Regions from separate parts of the Amycolatopsis endophytica genome, predicted to be linked through region 1. Evidence: riboswitches for the same ligand, from Rfam matches in the RefSeq annotation. Region 1 holds a riboswitch; each other region holds the start of a gene.
What was found. Region 1 has a riboswitch for thiamine pyrophosphate ahead of HNR02_RS14500 (thiamine ABC transporter substrate-binding protein). Riboswitches for the same ligand answer to the same signal wherever they lie in the genome.
Positions count from the first base shown of each region.

Region 2: another riboswitch for thiamine pyrophosphate. It lies ahead of thiC (phosphomethylpyrimidine synthase ThiC); the one in region 1 lies ahead of HNR02_RS14500 (thiamine ABC transporter substrate-binding protein).
Region 3: another riboswitch for thiamine pyrophosphate. It lies ahead of thiO (glycine oxidase ThiO); the one in region 1 lies ahead of HNR02_RS14500 (thiamine ABC transporter substrate-binding protein).

Region 1 covers NZ_JACCFK010000001.1:2,913,958-2,918,623, reverse strand. The annotation lists gene HNR02_RS14505 (ABC transporter permease) at 1-1,042, opposite strand, end outside; gene HNR02_RS14500 (thiamine ABC transporter substrate-binding protein) at 1,039-2,079, opposite strand; TPP riboswitch at 2,101-2,209, opposite strand; gene HNR02_RS14495 (4a-hydroxytetrahydrobiopterin dehydratase) at 2,243-2,533, shown strand; gene HNR02_RS14490 (hypothetical protein) at 2,596-2,847, shown strand; gene HNR02_RS14485 (VldE C-terminal domain-containing protein) at 3,215-3,883, shown strand; gene HNR02_RS36105 (hypothetical protein) at 4,035-4,163, shown strand; partial or broken gene HNR02_RS36770 (hypothetical protein) at 4,160-4,504, shown strand.
Region 2 covers NZ_JACCFK010000001.1:2,502,998-2,507,663, reverse strand. The annotation lists gene HNR02_RS12460 (S1C family serine protease) at 1-629, shown strand, start outside; gene HNR02_RS12455 (Uma2 family endonuclease) at 626-934, opposite strand; gene HNR02_RS35420 (PDDEXK family nuclease) at 952-1,200, opposite strand; gene HNR02_RS12450 (MFS transporter) at 1,282-2,454, opposite strand; TPP riboswitch at 2,563-2,689, shown strand; gene thiC (phosphomethylpyrimidine synthase ThiC) at 2,684-4,327, shown strand; gene thiD (bifunctional hydroxymethylpyrimidine kinase/phosphomethylpyrimidine kinase) at 4,327-4,666, shown strand, end outside.
Region 3 covers NZ_JACCFK010000001.1:2,496,815-2,501,480, forward strand. The annotation lists gene HNR02_RS12400 (GntR family transcriptional regulator) at 1-3, shown strand, start outside; gene HNR02_RS12405 (hypothetical protein) at 171-1,115, shown strand; gene thiE (thiamine phosphate synthase) at 1,438-2,094, opposite strand; TPP riboswitch at 2,126-2,234, shown strand; gene thiO (glycine oxidase ThiO) at 2,229-3,335, shown strand; gene thiS (sulfur carrier protein ThiS) at 3,335-3,535, shown strand; gene HNR02_RS12425 (thiazole synthase) at 3,540-4,301, shown strand; gene HNR02_RS12430 (MarR family winged helix-turn-helix transcriptional regulator) at 4,387-4,666, shown strand, end outside.

The DNA of each region.
Region 1 (4,666 bases):
CGAGCAGCACCGACGCCGACACCCCGATGATCATCGCCAGTACGGTCGCGTCGGTGGCGGTGCGCAGCGAGTTCATCGCCGCCTCCCAGCCGGACACCTGCAACGTGCCGTCGTTGCCGGTGCTCGACAGCGCCCGGTACCCGGCGAGGCTCCAGCCGTCCTCGGTGGACACCGAGCGCACGAGCAGCGCGACGATCGGGGTCAGCAGCAACCCGAGCACGACGACCGCTCCGCCGATCACGGCCCACTCACCGCCGACCGGGCGCCGCGCGGTCTCCCGCCGCGACCGCAACCGCAGCGCGCTCTCCCGGCGCCTGCGCGCGGCCGCGCCGAGCAGCAGCGCGGCGAGCACGGCGGCGATCTGCACGAGCGACAGCGCGGCGGCACCGGTCAGGTCGAGCAGGTTCTCGGTGCGCAGGTAGATCTCGGTCTCCAGCGTCCGGTACCGCGCACCGCCGAGGATCAGCACGACACCGAAACTGGTGGCGCAGAACAGGAACACCACCGCCGCCGCGGACGTGATCGCCGGCATCAGCGCGGGCAGCGTCACCGACCGGAACGCACGCCAGCGGGACGCGCCGAGCGCGCGGGCGGCGTCCTCCGCGCGCGTGTCGAGCAGCGCCCACAGCCCGGCGACCGTGCGGCCGACGACGGCGACGTTGAAGAACGCGTTGGCGAGCACGATCGACATCCAGCCGCCGTCCGTCCACAAGGCACGGAAGGCCAGGCCGACCACCACGGTCGGCAGCACGAACGGGACCAGCACCAGCGTGCGCACGACGGCCACACCCGGCAGCCGGACGCGCGCCAGCAGGAACGCCACCGGCAGCCCGGCGACCACCGCGATCAGCGTCGAACCCGCCGCCTGCGCGACGGTGAACCAGGCCAGCCGCCAGGTCTCGCCCTCGGTCAGCGCGTCGAGCACACCGCCGTCGACGAAACCCAGCCGCAGGATCGCCCCGACCGGCCAGGCGAAGAAGACCACCAGGAACCCGAGCGGCACCGCGGCGAGCGCCGCCAGCCCGAGCCCGGCGCGGCTCACTGGCCGAGCAAGGAGCGCCACTGCTCGATCCACCGCTCACGCCCGGCCTGCACGGTCTCGGCGGGCAGGCTCGCCGGATTCGGCGGCAACGGGGCCGCCGCCGTCCACGACGCGGGCAACGCGACACCCGCACGCGCCGGGTAGACGTACATGTTCTCCGGCACCGTCACCTGGAACTGCTGCGACAGCAGGAAGTCGATCACCTTCTGCGCCTTGTCGGCGTTGGGCGAACCCGCCAGCACACCGGCGTACTCGACCTGGCGGTAGCAGGTGTCCAGCAGCGCCTTCGTGCGCGGCTTGCCGTCGTCGCCGATCTCGGCCGCGGGCGAGGACGCGTAGGACACCACGATCGGCCGCGGTCCCTTGCCGGAGGAACCGGAGAAGTCCTGACTGTATGCCTCCTCCCAGCCCGCGGCGGTGCGCACGCCGTTGTTGCGGAGCTGGGTCCAGTAGCCCTGCCAGTTCTGCTCGCCGTAGCGGGCGACGGTGCCGAGCAGGAACGCCAGGCCGGGCGAGCTGGTCGCCGGGTTCTCCACGACCAGAAGGTCCTTGTACTCGGGCTTGACCAGGTCGTCGTAGGTCGCGGGCTCCGGGATGCCACGCTCGGCGAACCAGGTGGTGTCGATGTTGACGCACACGTCGCCGAGGTCCACCGCGGACAGGCGGTGCTCCGAGTCGACGGCGTAGCGCTGCGGGCCGCGGTCGGCTTCCGGGCTGGTGTAGGGCGCGAAGACGCCCTCGGCCAGCGCGCGCGAGGCGAAGGTGGAGTCGACGCCGAAGGCCGCGTCGCCGATCGGGTCGGCCTTGGTCAGGACCAGCGCATTGGTGAGCGCGCCCGCGTCGCCCTTCTTGACGACGTTGACCGTGATGCCGGTCTGCTGCTGGAAGGCGTCGAGCACCTGCTGCGGCGCGGCGAACGAGTCGTGGGTGACGAGCGTGACGGTCGACGCGGCGTCGTCCGTGTCGTTGCCGGCCAGGGTGCAGCCCGCGGTCAGGGCGGCGACCATGCCGATCAGAACGCCCGTGCGGAATCTCATGACCACTCCTCGCTAGGGCCGGCGAGAAAGGTCGGGCCTCCCTGCGCCGGCATGATCCGGATCAGGTGCGGACGGTCGCGGGACGAACCCGCCTCTCAGCCCGGATCACCGGACTCCCGTGGCAACCGTGCAGCGTACCCGCTGCCGTACCACCATGGAGAACATGGCGGAACTACTCAGCGAAACCGACATCACCGAGGCCCTCAACAAGCTGCCGTACTGGCAGCGCGCGGGCGACGCACTGGAGCGCACGGCCGAACTCGCCGACTTTCCGCAGGCCATCGCCGTGGTCAACCGGGTCGCGGACCTCGCGGAGGGCGCCAACCACCACCCGGACATGGACATCCGCTGGCGCACCGTCACCTTCCGGTGCCGCACGCACTCCGCGGGCGGGATCACCGGGAAGGACGTATCGCTGGCCGAGCAGATCGACAACACGATCGACGCACTGTGATTTAGGGCGAACCGGCAACAGAGCGGCCGGTCCCGTGCGTTGCTCCGGTTGGAGGGAGACGTATGGGAAAGGTTGTCGCGCGACTGGCCGGTGTGTTCGCCGCCGTCGCCGTGTTGCTGGGTTTGCTCGCCGGGCCGGCGCAGGCGGTCGAAACTCCGTCGCCCGCGGAACGGACCAGCCAGGGAAGCGTCGCTGTCGACCCGCCGGGCGAGACGCGGGCCGTCGTCGTCGGGGCGCTGGCGTTCGGGGTGATGATCGTCGCGGCGGGCGGCGTGTTCTGGTACACGGCCCGCCACCGGCAGTCATCGGAGTGATTTAGGTCACACTGTTTCGCGAGCAGTAACAGTAGGGCCTCCGCGTGCGCTGTCACGCGCGAAAGGTCCTGCTCACTCCCGAGGTCGCCATGAACAGTACGCCCGTCATCTCGTCCGTCCAGCGCGCCTGGGTCAACGGTGTGGCCACCGCCGTCGTCCTGCTCGCCGTCCTCGTGCTCGCCCTGCTGGGCTGACAGCCCCGCAGGTCCAAGGCCCGCCGGTGTCCGGCGGGCCTTTTTCCTGCTCTGTTGATCTGTGTCGATGAACACTCGTTGGTGACTTTCCCGTGTCCGATTCGTAATCTGACCGGCGGCCATCCCCCGAACGGCCGGACAAGTCCCCTCCCCGAAAATGGTGATCTTCCGCAATGGTGGGCCGACATAGATCCAAGAAGAAATCCCTGAGAGTTCCACTGGCGATCGGCGTCGCCGCGGCGTTCGTGCTCGGCTTCGCGGTGTGGCTGACCGGCAACTTCAGCCGGCAGGACACCTCCAGCATGGCGGCGCAGATGGCGCCGCTGCCCGCGTCCTCGGCCCCCGCGAGCACGTCGAGCAGCACCCCGGCCCCGCCTCCTCCCCCGGTCACGACCACGACTCCGCCGCCCCCACCGGAGACGACGACCACGTCGGCCCCGAAGTCGACCACGACGAAGCCGAAGACCACGACGAAGGCCGCGAACGCCTGCTCGACGGTCCTGTCCGGCACGAAGCCGCACGTCGCGCAGGTGGGCAACCACGTGGCGGAGAAGTTCGACGTCGACGACATCGGCGGCAAGGCGGGCCGTTCCGGCACGAGCGACCACCCGAGCGGCCTGGCCCTCGACTTCATGGTCGACACCGCGACGGGCAATCAGATCGCCGAGTACATTCTCGCGAACCAGTCGGATTTCAACGTCAAATACGTGATCTGGCGGCAGCGCTACAACGACGGCAGCGGCTGGTCGACGATGGAGGACCGTGGCGGCGCCACGGCCAACCACTACGACCACGTCCACGTGTCCTTCGAATCGAGCGGTTCGGTGTCCGTGACCTGCTGATCCGGTGTTTCTTTCACGAACCGCCCAGGCACCCCCGGCCTGGGCGGTTCGCCTTTTTGCACCGATGAGGTGAACGCCTCGGCTTCCGGCATTCGAGGCGGGTCATGTTCCGTCCCGATGGCTTCCGGCACCGCTCGAACCGTTCCCGCTGGTGGACGGCCTCATCGCGGCCGTCGTGCTCGCTTCGCTGGTCGTCCAGCCGGCGCTGCTCTTCACCGGCGGCGCCGACGCGAACTCCGGACAGGCTGGCGATGCTGTAAGCCTGGGCGCCCGCCTGTGACGGCTGTTCAGCTACTTCACGATCGAAAGCAACCTGATCGTCCTGACGGCCGCCGTGGCGCTGGCCCGGCGCCCCGATTTCGGGGGTCCGTTGTGGCGCGTCGTGCGCCTGGACGCACTGCTCGGGATCCTGATCACCGGGCTGGTGTACGCCATCGTGCCGGCGCCGCAGGTGCACCTCACCGGAGCCGCCCTGGTGGCCACCATCGGTTCCACTACGTCGCCCCGTGGGCGGCGACCGTGGCCGCGTGGCTGCTCTTCAGCCCCTTCCGCGCCCTGACCTGGCCGACGGTGGCGAGCACCTTCGTGTGGCCCGTGGTCTGGCTCATCTACATCTTCACGCAGGGCACCTTCACCGACTGGTACCCGTACCCGTTCCTCGACGTGGTGCGGCTGGGCTTCTGGACAGCCGCACCACACTTCTGGTGGTGGCGCTGGTGTTCGCGGCGCTGTTCAAGGTCCTGGACAGCCGGATGCCGGCAGTCCCGAGATCCGCGCCGCCGC
Region 2 (4,666 bases), 410 kb from region 1:
TGGGTGACGCGGACAAACTCGTCGTCGGGCAACTCGTGGTGGCGATCGGCAGCCCGCTCGGGCTCGCGGGCTCGGTGACCGCCGGGGTGGTCAGTGCTCTGGGCCGGTCCCTGCCGGTGCGCACCCGCAGCGCCGGGCGGGTGATCGAGAACGTGATCCAGACCGACGCGGCCCTGAACCCGGGCAACTCGGGCGGCGCACTCGCGGATTCGACGGGCCGGGTCGTGGGGGTGAACACGGCGGTCGCGGGTTTCGGGCTGGGACTGGCGGTGCCGGTGAACGAGACGACCCGCCGGATCATCGACACGCTCCTGGTGGAGGGGCGGGTGCGGCGGGCCTACCTCGGGGTGGTCGGAGTGCCCGCGCCGTTGCCGGACGACGTCGCCGAGCACACCGGGCAGCGCGCCGGGCTGCGGATCGTCGAGGTGGTGCGCGGCGGACCGGCCGACCACGCGGGCCTGCGGCCGGGAGACCTGGTGCTGACCGTGGGCCGCGAACGCATCGCCGACGCGCAGGACATCCAGAGACAACTGTTCGGCGAGGTGATCGGCACGAGGCTGGCGATCACGGTGCTGCGCAACGGCGCGATGGTCGACGTGTTCGCGACGCCGAGCGAGCTGGCGGGTTAGAAGGCAGCGGTGCCGAGTTTCAGGTCGAACGGTTCGGGCAGGTGGATGGTCTCCCCGAAGGCGACCTGCTCGGACCGGCGGTAGTGCCCGTCGACCGGATCGGAGAACAGGGTGAGCGACGGCTTCGGGTCGGCGTAGCGGTCGATCAGGAGGTACAGCGGGACCGGCGCCTGGGCGTAGGCCCACAGCTTCTCGACCCGGTCGGTGCGGGCGTTGCCCTTCGAGACGATCTCCACCACCAGCTCGGCGGTCTCGGCCGGAACGGGCTCGTTGTCCGGTCGGTTCGACAGCTCCTGCTCCCGCACTACGACGAGGTCCGGCTCTAGAGCCTGCTCAGCCCGCGGATGGCGATACCGAGTTCCTGCAGGACGGCCCAGTCATCCGGAACCGTGCGGTGCAGAGCACGGTCGATCCGGTTAGCGATCTTGTTGTGCCCGTTGCCGGGCGGCGGCGTCATCGTCACTCCCCCCTCGGTGATCTCCGCACGCCACCCTTCCGGCACGTCGAGCTGCTGCCAGGTACGCAGCAGGGCTTCCCATTCCCAGCCGTAACCGACCATGGCACTGCTCACCTGCCCCACCTCCTCGCTCGGCTTCCCCAGAAGAGCGGCATCCGTCATGGGAACAGCAGCTCAGGAGGGCGTTTTCCGTGGTCAACCGCGGTCTTCCGCGGCAGCCACATGGTCCCCGGCACGTCCGTCGCGGCGGTGGAGTGCCGACACCGCCAGTCCCCCGAGCACTCCGGCCGCCCCCAGCACCGGCAACGCGCCCAGCCCGGCACCGGCCGACAGCGCCCGTCCGCCGAGCCACGCGCCCGCGCTGATGCCCAGGTTGAAGATCGACGTGTAGACCGCGACCGCCAGCGTCGGCGCCCCGGCCGCCGCGACCACCACCCGCGTCTGCAGTCCGGGCACCAGCGCGTAGGCCACCGCCCCCAGCCCGAACACGCCGACGACCGCTCCCACCCGCAGCGAGGCGACGGCGGCGAACACCGTCATGGCCACCGCCAGCACCAGGATCAGCGCCCGCAGCGACGCCCACGGCCACCGGTCCGCCAGCCGCCCGCCGACCAGGTTCCCGCACAGCGCCCCGGCCCCGAACACCATCAGCAGCACGACCACCCCGCCCGGCGGGAAGATCCGCCCGAGGATCGGTGACAGGTACGTGTACGCCACGAAGAACCCGGTCTCGGTCACCAGCGTCACCCCCAGCAGCACCAGCACCGGCCGGGTCACCAGCGCCCGCAGCTCCGGCCCCAGCCGCGGGGCCGCGGTCCGGGCGTCGGGCACCAGCAGCGCCACCGCGGCCATCGCGAGCAACGCCACCGCCGCCAGCAGCCAGAACGACATCCGCCATCCATACGCCTGCCCGACGAGAGTGCCCAGTGGTGCGCCGAGGACGGTCGCCAGGTTCAGGCCGGTCGAGACGAACGCGATGGCCCATCCGCGCCTCGACGGGTGGACCATCGACGCGGCCAGCACGAGCGCGATCGCGAAGAACGTGCTGTGCGTGAGCGCCGTGATCACCCGTGCGGCGAGCAGCACCCCGAAACCGTGAGCCGTCGCGGCCAGCACGTTGCCCGCCGCGAACACCACGACCAGCCCGAGCAGCGCGGCCTTGCGCGGCACCCGCAGGGTCGCCGCCGTGACGAGCGGCCCGCCGACGGTCACCGTCAGCGCGTACCCCGCCACCAGCAACCCGGCCGACGGCACCGGCACCGCGAGGTCCGCCGACAACGCGGGCAGCAACCCGATCACGAGCGTCTCGGCCGTGACGACCACGAACAGGCAGGCACCCAGCGCGATCAGCGCGGCGGAGGTTCGCATGATCGTCAACCTAAGCCCTCACACCGGTGTGAAACGCCGGCCCGGGTGAGCGGTTTCACGGTCGCGCCCTTGAGGTCTGCCGCGCGGCGTGGCATGGTCGGCAGGACAACCGAACAACGCGGGAGCTCGCGCCTTGGCGGGCTGAGAGGGTGACTGGTGTCCGTGGGGACCCGGCGTCACCGACCGCTGAACCTGACCGGGTAATGCCGGCGTAGGGAGTGGAATTTCAGTGACGATGCTGGAAAACGGCACGAACGTCGCCCCGACCGTGACCACCGGGCCGATCACCGGATCGCGGAAGGTCTACCACCACACCGAGAACGGGCTCCGGGTTCCGGCCCGTCGTATCGAGCTGACCAACGGCGATCACTTCGACGTCTACGACACCTCCGGCCCGTACACCGATCCCGACGTGACGATCGACGTCCACAATGGACTTGCACCGCTGCGTGCGGACTGGATCGTGTCCAGGGACGACAACACGCAGCTGGGCTTCGCCAAAGCGGGCGTGATCACCCGCGAGATGGAGTTCATCGCCGCGCGCGAGCGGGTCACGCCCGAGTTCGTGCGCGACGAGGTCGCCGCGGGACGCGCGGTCATCCCCGTCAACCACAGGCACCCGGAGAGCGAACCCGCGATCATCGGGAAGAACTTCCTGGTGAAGGTCAACGCGAACATGGGCAACTCGGCCGTGTGGTCCTCGGTCGAGGAGGAGGTCGACAAGATGGTGTGGGCGACCCGCTGGGGCGCCGACACGATCATGGACCTCTCCACCGGCAAGCGGATCCACGAGACGCGCGAGTGGATCCTGCGCAACTCCCCCGTCCCGGTCGGGACCGTGCCGATCTACCAGGCGCTGGAGAAGGTCGACGGCGATCCGGAGAAGCTGTCCTGGGAGGTCTACCGGGACACCGTGATCGAGCAGTGCGAGCAGGGCGTGGACTACATGACCGTGCACGCCGGCGTGCTGCTGCGCTACATCCCGCTGACGGCGAAGCGGGTCACCGGAATCGTCTCGCGCGGCGGTTCGATCATGGCCGCGTGGTGCCTGGCCCACCACCAGGAGTCGTTCCTGTACACGCATTTCCGGGAACTGTGCGAGATCCTGCGCGACTACGACGTCACCTTCTCCCTCGGTGACGGCCTGCGGCCCGGCTCGATCGCCGACGCCAACGACCGCGCCCAGTTCGCGGAGCTGGAAACCCTCGGCGAGCTGACCCACATCGCGCGCGAGCACGACGTGCAGGTGATGATCGAGGGCCCCGGCCACGTGCCGATGCACAAGATCAAGGAGAACGTGGAGCTGGAGGAACGGCTCTGCGGCGAAGCCCCGTTCTACACACTCGGTCCACTCGCGACGGACATCGCCCCGGCCTACGACCACATCACCTCGGCCATCGGTGCCGCGCAGATCGGCTGGTACGGCACGGCGATGCTGTGCTACGTCACGCCGAAGGAGCACCTGGGCCTGCCCAACCGGGACGACGTCAAGACCGGCGTGATCACGTACAAGATCGCCGCGCACGCCGCGGACCTGGCCAAGGGCCACCAGTACGCGCAGGACTGGGACGACGAGCTGTCGAAGGCCCGCTTCGAGTTCCGCTGGAACGACCAGTTCAACCTCTCGCTGGACCCGGACACCGCGCGGTCCTTCCACGACGAGACCCTGCCCGCCGAACCGGCCAAGACCGCGCACTTCTGCTCGATGTGCGGGCCGAAGTTCTGCTCCATGCGGATCACGCAGGACGTCCGCAAGTACGCCGAGGAACACGGACTGTCCACTGTGGAAGCGATCGAGGCCGGGATGCAGGAGAAGTCCGCCGAATTCGCCAGCCACGGCAACCAGGTCTACCTCCCGGTGGTCCAGCCGTAATGAGCGTGACCCCGAAGACCGCGCTGACCATCGCCGGAAGCGATTCCGGCGGTGGCGCGGGGATCCAGGCCGATCTGCGCACGTTCTTCGCCTGCGGGGTGCACGGCATGACCGCGGTCACCGCGGTGACGGTGCAGAACTCGCTGGGCGTGCAGGGGTTCACCGAGATCCCGCCGGACGTCGTGTCGGCCCAGATCAAGGCGGTGGCGGACGATATGGGCGTCGACGCCGCCAAGACGGGAATGCTGGCCACCGCGGAGATCATCACCGCGGTGGCCAGTGCGCTCGATGAGGTCCACATCGGACGGGACGCCGACGTGCCGTTCGTGGTCGACCCGG
Region 3 (4,666 bases), 420 kb from region 1:
TAGCTCCCCAAGATCCCTTGATGTCAAGGGATTGTGAACCCTGATTTGTCCAATGTGGACGATGTAGAGTGGCCTGCGTCACCTTCCGGCAACGCTGGGAGCATCTCAATCGACAAACACGTTGGACACGATGGGGTCACATCGAGAGGGAGAGCGAACACACCGCGATCATGAGCGAGGCGAAGGAAGAGAGCAGCGAGAAGAAGGCTGGGTTGTCTCCGGCGCAGGTGCTGGCGTCGGCGCTGGCGGCCGTGACGGCTGCCTTCCTGGGCTCCACGCTGGGTGTGGCGGGAACGGTCATCGGTGCCGGGGTCGCGAGCATCGTGACGACGGTGGGCGGTGAGTTGTACCTGCGGTCGTTGCGGCGCACGCGCGCGGCGGCGCGCAAGACGGCCGAGTTGCTGGCCGTGTCGGAGAACCGGCAGCAGACGCGGATCATCCCGCCGACAGCCGCGCCGCGCTCGACGCACCCGCTCATCAGGTATCAGCAGAACGGGGCGCCGCAGCGCAGACCGGCGACGCAGCTGACGGACGTGCAACGGCCGGACGTGCAACGGACGCGGATCGTGCACCCGGTTTCGGCGCCGCTGTCCGGCACCACGCGCCGCATTCCGATGGCCGGGCAGGGCGGCTCCGGGAGTGGTGAGAAGACGGTCTTCATCCCGAAACCGCAGGATGCCGGGCCGGAGACGCTGGCGGTGGGCGGTGATCTGGAGGAACCGCCGTCCGACGGGAAGAAGCCCTGGTGGAAGAACCGGTGGACCCTGATCGGGGCCACGAGTGTCGTCGCGTTCGTGGTGGGGATGCTGGCGATCACCGGCTTCGAGGCGGCGACCGGGAGCACCGTGTCCGGCGGGGACGGCACCACACTGGGCCGGGTGGTCGGCGGATCGGGCAAAAGCGTGGAGACGACGTCGACCCAGGTGACGACCGTGACGGAAAGCTCATCCGCCGACGACGAACAGGCCCCCGCGACCACCAGTGCGACGCCGACGGAGTCGTCGAGCACGGAGGAAACCGAGTCCCCCGTGACGACGACCGCCCCGAGCACGAGCGTGCCCGAAGAGCCTTCGGGCGCTTCGGAGACGGTCACCACGGCGCCGAGCAGCCCCTGAGCCGAGTGCGTGGACCGGCGCTGTGGGTAGTGGGCGCCGGTGGGATTGGGCCGTGGGAACGGGTCCTTCGCGGTTTCGGTCGCGAAGGACCCGTTTTTGTTTGTGAGTCCCGACTTCGCCCCTGGCCCCGACTTCGGCCAGCGAGCCCCCTCACAGGGCGTGGGCGGGCGCGCTTCGCGAGCGAGCGGGACCGGGCGCGGTGGGAGGTGGAGTGCTTGGCGATCTTGTCGATGAACGGTCCGTTCATCGCTCGGTGAGCGTCCCATTCAACCGGCAACGGAACCGGGCCGGGCGCCGACTCAGACGAGTCGGCGCCCGGCCGTCACCCCAGTTGGGTCCGCAACCCCCGCGCAGCTGCCTCCGGATCGGCTGCTTCCGTGATCGCCCGCACCACGACCACCCGTGAAGCCCCGGCCGCCAGCACCTCCGGCAACCGCTCGCCGTCGATGCCTCCGATGGCGAACCACGGCCGCGCGACGCCGGACTCCGCGGTCGCGCGCACCAGTTCCAACCCCGGCGCCGGGCGGCCCGGTTTCGTGGGCGTCGGCCAGCAGGGGCCGGTGCAGAAGTAGTCCACGCCCGCCTCGACCGACGCCGCGCGGGCCTGGTCCACGTCGTGCGTCGAGCGGCCGATCACCGGCTCCTCGCCGACGATGCGGCGTGCGACCGGCACCGGCAGATCGTCCTGGCCCAGATGCAGCACATCCGCCTCGACCGCGAGCGCGATGTCCGCCCGGTCGTTCACCGCCAGCAGGGCCCCGTGCCGGGCGCACGCCTCGGCCAGGATTTCCAGCGCCGCGAGTTCCTGACGGGCCTCCAGCGGGGCCCCCTCGCGCTTGTCCCGCAGCTGAACGATGTCCACCCCGCCCGCGAGCGCGGCATCGGCGAACTCGGCCAGGTCCGGCCGGTCCCCGGTACACAGGTAGAGCCGTGCCACGTCGAGGCGCTTCCTGATCTCGTCACCACTGAGCCCTGGCATGGCCCCGACCCTATCTCGCACGTTAGGGTGGAGGTGTCCGCACGGGAGCCCGAGCCACGGGCTGAGAGGGAGCTGCCAGCGCTCCGACCGTGGAACCTGATCCGGATCATGCCGGCGCAGGGAGCGTGATCTTCATGAGCAACCATCATGTGGCGGTCGTCGGCGGCGGGGTCATCGGCCTGTCCGTGGCCTGGCGCGCCGCGGCAGCCGGGCACCGGGTGACGGTCGTCGACCCCGCGCCCGGCCGCGGCGCGTCCTGGGTGGCCGGCGGCATGCTGGCCCCACTCGCCGAAGCCTGGCCCGGCGAAGAAGCAGCCCTCGCCCTCGGGGAGGAGTCCCTCAACCGCTGGCCGGAGTTCGCGCAAGCGCTTGCGGCGGACGGTGGCAACCCCGGTCTGTCGCAGGCGGGCACTGTCGTCGTGGCCCTGGACCGCGCCGACGCGGACCAGCTCGACATCCAGGCCGCGTACCTGCGCTCGGTCGGCCGCGAGGTCGAGCAGGTCACCGGCAGGTCCCTCCGCTCCCTCGAACCCGGTCTGGGCGCGGTCCGCGGCGGTCTGCTCGTGCCCGGCGACCTGGCCGTCGACAACCGCAAGCTCCTGCGCTCCCTCGAAACCGCCGCACTACGTCACGGTGCGGAGTTCACCGGCGACCGGGCGGTCGCCGTCCAACCCGGCTGCGTGCGCACGGCGCACTGCGAAGTCCGGTGCGACGCCGTCGTGGTCGCCGCGGGCGCCCGCAGCGCGGAACTGCACCCCGTGCTCGCGCGCGGTGTCCGTCCGCTCAAGGGCGAGATCCTCCGTCTGCGGGCGAGGCGCACGAGCCTGCCACCTCCCACGCGCACGGTTCGCGCTGTCGTCGAGGGGCGACCGGTGTACCTCGTGCCGCGCGAGGACGGCGAACTCGTCCTCGGCGCGACCCAGTACGAGGCGGGCTTCGACGAGACCGTCAGTGCCAAGGGCGTGCGGGAACTCATCGAGGCCGCCGAACGGATCTTCCCGAGCGTCGGCGAGTACGAGCTCACGGAAACGGCGGCGGGACTGCGTTCGGCGAGCGCGGACACGCTCCCGTTCATCGGTGACCTGGGTGACGGCGTCCTCGCCGCGACCGGGCACCACCGCAACGGTCTGCTCATGGCGCCGGTCACCGCCGACGCCGTGCTGGCCTGGCTGGCCGGGGAAAAACCGCCCGAGGAGGCGCTCGCGGCGGACCCGGCCCGCCTGGAAACCGGAGGAGTCTGATGGAAGTGCAGGTCAACGGGGCCTGGCAGGCGGTCCCCGACAACGCGACGGTGGCCGACGTGCTCAAGGCGGTCGACGCACCCGATCGCGGTGTGGCGGTCGCGCTGAACGGCGAAGTCGTCCGGCGCGGCGCGTGGCCGGAGACGGTGGTGCGCGCGGGCGCGAGGCTCGAGATCCTGACGGCGGTACAAGGTGGGTGAGATCATGTTCGACGGCGACCAGCTGGTGATCGGGGAACACAAGCTCGACTCCCGGCTGATCATCGGAACCGGGGGCGCGGCGAACCTGTCCGTGCTGGAACGGGCGCTCGTCGCGTCCGGCACCGAGCTGACGACGGTCGCGTTGCGCCGCGCCGACGCCGAAGGTGGCTCGGGTGTGCTCGACCTGCTGCGCCGCCTGGGCATCAGGCTCCTGCCGAACACCGCGGGCTGCCGCAGCGCGGCCGAAGCCGTGCTCACCGCGCGCCTGGCGCGCGAGGCGCTGGAGACCGACCTGATCAAGCTCGAGGTGCACGCCGACGAGCGCACGCTCCTGCCCGATCCGGTCGACACCCTCGACGCGGCCGAGCAGCTCGTCGCCGACGGGTTCACGGTGTTCGCCTACACCAACGACGACCCGGTGCTCGCGCTGCGGCTGGAGGAGGCCGGGTGCGCGGCGGTCATGCCCCTCGGTGCGCCGATCGGGACCGGGCTGGGCATCCGTAATCCGCACAACATCGAGCTGATCGTGGCCCGCGCGGGTGTGCCGATCATCCTCGACGCGGGTATCGGCACGGCTTCCGACGCGGCGCTGGCGATGGAACTGGGCTGTGACGGAGTGCTGCTGTCCACCGCGGTCACGCGCGCGCAGGACCCGGAACGGATGGCGTACGCGATGCGCTCGGCGGTGGTCGCGGGGCGGCTGGCGCGCGCGGCGGGCCGCATCCCGCAGCGGTTCTGGGCCCACGCGTCCAGCCCGCCGCGCTGAACCGCGCGACTTCACCACGGTTTACCGGACCGAACACGTATCGTTTAGCGCACCGCGAGCGTCGGCGAGGTGAAGGAGCCCGAGAGTGGTTGAGTCATCCGAGGATGTCGCCGGGCGGCTGTTCCTGGCCGTCGGCAGGCTGTCCCGGTCGCTGCGGCAGGCGGGCACGCCCGGTCCGGGCCACGGCTCCATCTCCGCGCTGTCGACGCTGCTCGCCCTGGGGCCGATGCGCCTGGGCGATCTGGCGGCGAAGGAGGGCGTGGCGGCGGCGACGATGTCGCGGATCGTGGCCTCGCTGGTCGACGCGGGCTGGGCCAGCCGCGAACCGGATCCGATCGACCGCCGCGCGTGGTTGGCCACCGCCA